Regions from separate parts of the Kitasatospora sp. McL0602 genome, predicted to be linked through region 2. Evidence: riboswitches for the same ligand, from Rfam matches in the RefSeq annotation. Region 2 holds a riboswitch; the other holds the start of a gene.

Region 1 (3,398 bases), 1.9 Mb from region 2:
AGCATGGCGGTCTCCGAGCGGTGGCTGTGGAAGACCGGGTGGGTCAGGTACTCGTCGGTGCGCAGCAGGGCGGCGGGCAGCGCGTCGGCGCTCTCCTCGACCTCCGTGGCGGTGACGCCGAAGGCGGACCAGACGGCGGCCAGGTGCTCGCGGGTGGTGGTCTCGTCGCAGGAGACGGAGATCAGGTCGGCGCCGTCCTGGTGGACGTTGACGCCGTTCGCGCGGGCGGCGGCGGCGACCTCGGCGGCCTTGCCGGGGACGCGGGCGGTGACGGTGTCGAAGAACTCGCCGTGCACCAGCTCGACACCGCCGGCGCGCAGGCCCGCGGCGAGCGCGGCGGCGTAGCGGTGGGTGCGGCGGGCGATGTCGGCCAGGCCGTCGGGGCCGTGGTAGACGGCGTACATCGAGGCCATCACGGCCAGCAGCACCTGGGCGGTGCAGATGTTGGAGGTGGCCTTCTCGCGGCGGATGTGCTGCTCGCGGGTCTGCAGGGCCAGGCGGTAGGCGCGGTTGCCGTCGGCGTCGACGGAGACGCCGACCAGGCGGCCGGGCAGGCTGCGGGCGTACTCGGCGCGGACGGCCAGGTAGCCGGCGTGCGGGCCGCCGAAGCCCATCGGGACACCGAAGCGCTGCGAAGTGCCGCAGGCGATGTCGGCGCCGAGCGAGCCGGGCGACTTCAGCAGGGTGAGGGCCAGCAGGTCGGCGGCGACGGCGACGATCGCGCCCAGGCCGTGGGCCTGCTCGATCACCGGGGCGAGGTCGCGGACGGCGCCGGAGGCACCCGGGTACTGGAGCAGCACGCCGAAGACGCCGCGCTCGGCGATCTCGGCGGGGATGCCCGCGGAGAGGTCGGCGACGACGACCTCGACACCGGTCGGCTCCGCGCGGGTGTTGATCACCGCGACGGTCTGCGGCAGGGCGTCGGCGTCGACCAGGAAGACGCCGTCCTTGACCTTGCCGACGCGGCGGGCCAGCGCCATCGCCTCGGCGGCGGCGGTGCCCTCGTCGAGCAGCGAGGAGCCGGAGGTGGCCAGGCCGGTGAGGTCGGAGACCAGGGTCTGGAAGTTGAGCAGCGCCTCCAGGCGGCCCTGCGAGATCTCCGGCTGGTACGGGGTGTAGGCGGTGTACCAGGCCGGGTTCTCCAGCACGTTGCGCAGGATGACCGGCGGGGTGAAGGTCCCGTAGTAGCCGAGGCCGATCATCGGCTGCAGCACCGTGTTGCGGGAGGCCAGCTCGCGCAGCTCGGCGAGCACCTGGGCCTCGCTGCGCCCGGCGGGCAGGTCGAGCGCCGTGATGCTGCGGATGGCCTCGGGCACGGCGGTGTCGGACAGCTCGTCGAGCGAGCCGTAGCCGACGAAGGCGAGCATCTTGTCCTGCGCGGCCGCGTCGGGGCCGATGTGGCGCGTCTCGAACGGGCTGGCCTGCTCGAGCTGGGTGAGCGTCGCGTCGCTGTGGCGACCGGTGGTCTGGGCGTTCATGGGGGTCGAGGCCTCCTGGTCACGGACCGGCGGGGGTACGCACCACGGAGGGCCCTGTGCCGCTGTGGGACAGCGGGGGCTCCCTGGGTACGACCGACAGGCCTCCCCCTCTGTCATCGGTACCTGAGAGCTTCACCCGCACGCGACGCCCGGGGGCACCTCGTCGGCTTGCACCGTCGGTGAGGGTGGTGCCGTCGGCTCCCTAGCCGTCGGTCCTGCCCTACTTTCCAGAGTGACCTATCCCACACGGTACGGATGCCTGAGAGATTCCGGGGAGGGTTTGCTCCTTCGGCGCCCCTTCCCCGCAGTTCACAAGGGGTGGGGACTCTCCCGAGCGGGCTCGGCGGTCGCGCCCAGGGTACCAGCGCGAGCCGGTTGGATCACCGGTCAGGTCAGGTCTGTCGCTCCGTCCACGGAGCTTCTCCGGAGCACCCCGGACGGCCCAACCGACGCCCGGACGGCGGCGCCCGGCTCGCCCGCGTCCATTTGATGCCTTTTCGTATGAGATGGCGGACGGACAGCTCCCCCGGCCGCCCACCGACCGAGTTCACGGGAGCACTTGCACTGGAGGACAGCGTGCAGACCGATATCGATCCGCGAGACCTGATCGGACACAAGGCGGTCGACCGGAACGGTGACAAGATCGGCACGGTCGACGAGGTGTATCTCGACGACGCGACCGGCGAACCCGAGTGGGCCGCCGTCCGGACCGGGATCTTCGGCCGGGACGCCTTCGTCCCGCTGACCACCAGCGAGTTCTCGGGCGCGGAGCTGAAGGTCCCGTACGACAAGTCGCTGATCAAGGACTCACCGGACTTCGGCGTGGGCCAACACCTCTCCCCCGCCCAGGAGCTTCAGCTCTACCGCTACTACGGGCTGGAGACCAACGGCGCGGCCGCGCCGGCGCCCGTACCGACCCCCGTACCGGCCAACGGCACGGCGGCGGTGAAGAACGGTGACCACGACTTCGGCACCGTCTCCACTCCCGCCCCCGCCACCACCACCCAGACACCCGCTCCGCTGATGCCCGAGGCAACCCCCATGGCGTTCACCGCTCCCGTCCGTGACCACGACAAGCCCGCGCCCACCGCGATGCGGCCCGTCAACTCCCCCACCTCCCCCACGCTCGAGCGCCCGCCGACGGCGGCCGCCGCACCGATGGCGGCGCCCACTGCCGCGACCAGCGCGCCGAGCGGGCCGATCGAGATCACCTGCCGCGAGGAGCGGCTCGACATCACGACCGAGTGGCAGGTGACGTACACCGCGCGGCTGCGCAAGTACGTCACCAGCGAGACGGTCGAGCGGCACGTGCCGGTGGTGCGCGAGCGCGTCCGGGTCGAGCGGGTGCCCGTCACGGACGGCGAACGGGACGCGCTGACCCAGGTGGAGATCGAGGAGGCGATGGAGGAGGTCACGCTCCAGGAGGAGCGCCCGGTGGTGCACAAGTACCTGGTGCCGATCGAGCGCGTCCGCCTGGTGGTCGAGCGTTACACCGACGACCACGTCATCCGCGAGGAGCTGCGGCGCGAGCACGTCGACATCCAGGACAGCCCGATGCCCGAGGGCGAGGAGGCGGCGGCACCGGCTGCCGACGGGCGGCCGGAGCCGCTGCTGCCCTCCTGACCGGCGCGCTCCCGAGGCCCCGGTCCCGCCTCGGCGGGGCCGGGGCCTCTGCCCTCTCCAAAGGTTCACCGATCGATATTTGACACACTGAAGTATTCACGGCATGGTTACTTCAGTTCGTTGACTTTCGTTCGTCCGAAGCGCTTCCGCGCCGGGCGGCTTGAACCGGAGGAAGCCCCGTGAGTGAGGCACCACAGCCCACCGCCACGGCCACCAAGCCGAGCAGTGCCCGCGTGCTCCCCGCACTGATCCTGGCGATGCTGGCGTTCAGCGTGGTGCAGACCGCGGTCGTCCCGA
Region 2 (3,398 bases):
GTCGACGTGCTCGCAGCCGCCGTAGTAGCGCTTGCCGGGGTAGCCCTCGGCGTACTTGTTGGTCAGCACCGAGCCCTGGGCCTCCATGACCGCCACGGGGGCGAAGTTCTCGGAGGCGATCATCTCGAGGGTGGTCTGCTGGCGGTGCAGCTCGGCGTCGACCGCGGCCGCGATCTCGGGGTCGAGCGCGTGCAGGGACTGGTTCAGAACCGTCATGGTGGGTCTTCCCGTCATGGGGCTTCCCCGCGCAGCGCGACCGACTGGGTGGTGGCCGGGCGGGCGGGAGGGCAGTGGACCGAGGGGAGGGGCGGCCGCCGCGCTGCGGCCGCCCCCGTCACGCTTGGGGGGAGCTGAGTCAGCCGCCGATGAAGGCGGTGTACTCGTCGGCGGAGAGCAGCTCGTCCTGGACGGACGTGACCTCGACCTTGAACAGCCAGGCGTCGCCGAACGGGTCAGTGTTCACCGAGGCCGGCTCGTCCACGACGGAGTCGTTGATCTCGACGACCTTGCCGGTGACCGGCGAGAAGAGGTCGCTGACCGACTTGGTCGACTCCAGCTCGCCACAGGTCTCGCCCGCGACGACGTCGTCGCCGACGGCCGGGAGCTGGACGTAGACGATGTCACCGAGCGCGTCGGCCGCGTGCTTGGTGATGCCGATGGTCGACACACCGCCCTCGACGGCCGTCAGCCACTCGTGCTCCTTGCTGTACTGCAGGTGTGTGGGGTTGCTCATGACGTCATTCTCCAGGATCGCAAGAGGGTAGGGCGAAGCCGTCCGCTGAACGGACCGGACATCCGGGGGTTCGGGTGGCAGAGAGTCAGGTGGTCCGACAAGCGGAGTTACTTGGCGCGCTTGTAGAACGGGAGGGCGACGACCTCGACCGGCTCGTGCTTGCCACGGACGTCCACGGCGACGGCGGTGCCGGGGGTGGCGTGCGCCGCGTCCACGTACGCGATGGCGATCGGCTTGCCCAGGGTGGGGGAGGGGGCGCCGGAGGTGATCCGCCCGATCGGGGTGCCGTCGGTGCTGACGACGCCGTACTCGGCGCGCGGGACGCGCTTGCCCTCGGAGACCAGGCCGACCAGCTTGCGCGGCGGGTTGGACTCGGCCTGGGCGGCGGCGGCCTCCAGGGCCTTGCGGCCGACGAACTCGCCGTTGTTGGTGGTCTTGTCGAAGCGGACGACCCGGCCCAGACCGGCGTCGAACGGCGTCAGGTCGGTGTTCAGCTCGTGCCCGTACAGCGGCATGCCCGCCTCCAGGCGCAGCGTGTCACGGCAGGAGAGGCCGCACGGGACGAGGCCGACACCGGCGCCCGCCTCGGTCAGCGCGTTCCAGATGTGCTCGGCGTCGGCCGGGGCGCAGAAGATCTCGAAGCCGTCCTCGCCGGTGTAGCCGGTGCGGGCCAGCTGGACGTCCTTGCCGGCGACGACGGCGGGCAGGATCGCGTAGTACTTCAGGCCGGGCAGGTCGGCGTCGGTCTGCGAGGCGAGGATGCCGTTCGCCTCCGGGCCCTGGACGGCGAGCAGCGCGTACGCATCGCGGTCGTCGCGGACGACGGCGTCGAAGCCGGCCGAGCGCTCGGTCAGCGCGTCCAGCACGACCTGGGCGTTGGAGGCGTTGGCGACGACCATGAACTCGGTCTCACCGGTGCGGTAGACGATCAGGTCGTCCAGGATGCCGCCGTCCTCGCGGCAGATCATCGTGTAGCGGGCGCGCAGCTCGCCGAGCGCGGAGATGAAGCCGACCAGCGCGTGGTCGAGCAGCTCGCCGGCCTGCGGGCCGGTCACGGTGATCTCGCCCATGTGCGAGAGGTCGAAGAGCCCGGCCTTGGTACGGACGGCGAGGTGCTCCTCCCGCTCGCTGCCGTAGCGCAGCGGCATGTCCCACCCCGCGAAGTCGGTCATGGTGGCGCCGAGCGTGCGGTGCAGCGCGTCGAGCGCGGTGAGGCGGGGGCTGGCCTGGTCGGAGGACATGGCGGATTGGCTCCTTGGCTGGGCACTCAGGGACTGCACGCAGAGCGTGGACCTGCGTACGGGCATACGGGGGCGGTGTCTCCCCATCTGTCGTCGCAACCTGAGAGCTTCACCGCGCCCCTTGCCGTAGACAACAAGGATGGCGGCTTGCACCGTGGGTGGGCGCACGGCGCGGCCGTGTTCCACTTTCCAGATGTGCCTCGCCCGTGCGGTAGGGGGGCCTGAGAGATTCCGGGGAGGACTTGCTCCTTCGGCGCCGGCCCTGCCCTGGTCGGGGCACTCCGGACTCTCCCGCACGGGTTCGAGCGGCCGTTGTTAAGTTGACGCCCCCCGGGGAGGACGCGCCCATCATGGCATGCCGGGCGGCGCGCGGGGGAGAGGGGCCCGGCGCCGCTGTCAGGTCACAGTGTCGGCGGGGACCGATAGGCTCTCCCCGAGCTACGGGCAGAGGGGCGGTGCTGGACGCGGATGGGCTACCCGGCGGGTGGGACTCAGGCGCAGGGGTGGGCGGCCGAGGGCAGCGGTTGGCCCGCGAACGAGCTGGAGCAGGTGCTCACCGCCGCCCTCGGCGACCCGGGCGCGACGCCCCGGGTGATCGAGGTGCTGGCGCGCAGCCAGGTGTGGATCCCGCTGCCCGCCGGGGCCGACCCGCAGGGCCAGGCGCTGGACCTGCCGACGATCGAGCTCGCGGGCTCACCGTACGTACCCGTCTTCTCCTCGCAGGAGCAGTTCCTGCGGCACGCCCCCGGGGTGCCGTTCGCGATCGCCCCGGCCTGGGAGTTCGCCCGTGGGCTGCCGCTCGGGGTCGGCATCGCCGTCAACCCCGAGGCGCCGGTCGGCATCCCGGTGCCGCCGGAGGGGGTCGGCGAGCTGCGGCGCGGCCCGCAGGGCGACCGCTGGCAGCAGCAGCCGGACGGCGCCCGGGTCGCCCTGCGCGAGCCCGCCCCGCACGAGGAGCCGTACGCCTTCCTGGCCGCGGCGATCACCGAACTCAGTCAGCTGCCCGGCGTGCTGACGGCCCGTAGGGCACTGGCCAGCGTCGAGGGCGAGACCCCGGCACTGTACGTGGGCGTCCAGTTCGACGCCGCCTGGCAGGCCGACCCGGTGCAGGTCAACGAGGCGCTCGGCCGGGCCCTGGGAACCGCGCCGCCCGCGTGGGGCGTCCACCTGGTGCTGCTCGACGCGGTCGCCGACCCGGTGGTCGAGTGGCTGCTCACCAGGGTGAGACCCTTCTACGCTCGGGCATGAGCCCCGAGGGGCGCGGGGAACTGCGCGACTCGGGAGGTACGGTCCGGTGCCTACCGCCCTCGCGCAGTTCCCCGCGCCCCTGGATAGTGCAACTTTATGACGTGAGGGAAGAGGGTCCGAGGTGAGTACGTTGGAGCGCGCGATGCGCGACGTCGCCCCCGGGCAGTACGAGGCGT

What was found. A riboswitch is a leader RNA that binds a small molecule or an ion and turns the genes downstream of it on or off. The one in region 2 is predicted to bind glycine.
Region 1: another riboswitch for glycine. It lies ahead of gcvP (aminomethyl-transferring glycine dehydrogenase); the one in region 2 lies ahead of gcvT (glycine cleavage system aminomethyltransferase GcvT).

The regions. Positions count from the first base shown of each region.
Region 1 is NZ_CP197246.1:470,745-474,142, forward strand. Features, by position in the region: gene gcvP (aminomethyl-transferring glycine dehydrogenase) at 1-1,478, opposite strand, end outside; glycine riboswitch at 1,579-1,715, opposite strand; glycine riboswitch at 1,716-1,821, opposite strand; gene ACR68M_RS02265 (PRC and DUF2382 domain-containing protein) at 2,055-3,101, shown strand; gene ACR68M_RS02270 (MFS transporter) at 3,281-3,398, shown strand, end outside.
Region 2 is NZ_CP197246.1:2,321,421-2,324,818, reverse strand. Features, by position in the region: gene glyA (serine hydroxymethyltransferase) at 1-216, opposite strand, end outside; gene gcvH (glycine cleavage system protein GcvH) at 356-733, opposite strand; gene gcvT (glycine cleavage system aminomethyltransferase GcvT) at 841-1,974, opposite strand; glycine riboswitch at 2,174-2,278, opposite strand; gene ACR68M_RS10470 (enhanced serine sensitivity protein SseB) at 2,443-3,222, shown strand; gene ACR68M_RS10465 (enhanced serine sensitivity protein SseB C-terminal domain-containing protein) at 3,365-3,398, shown strand, end outside.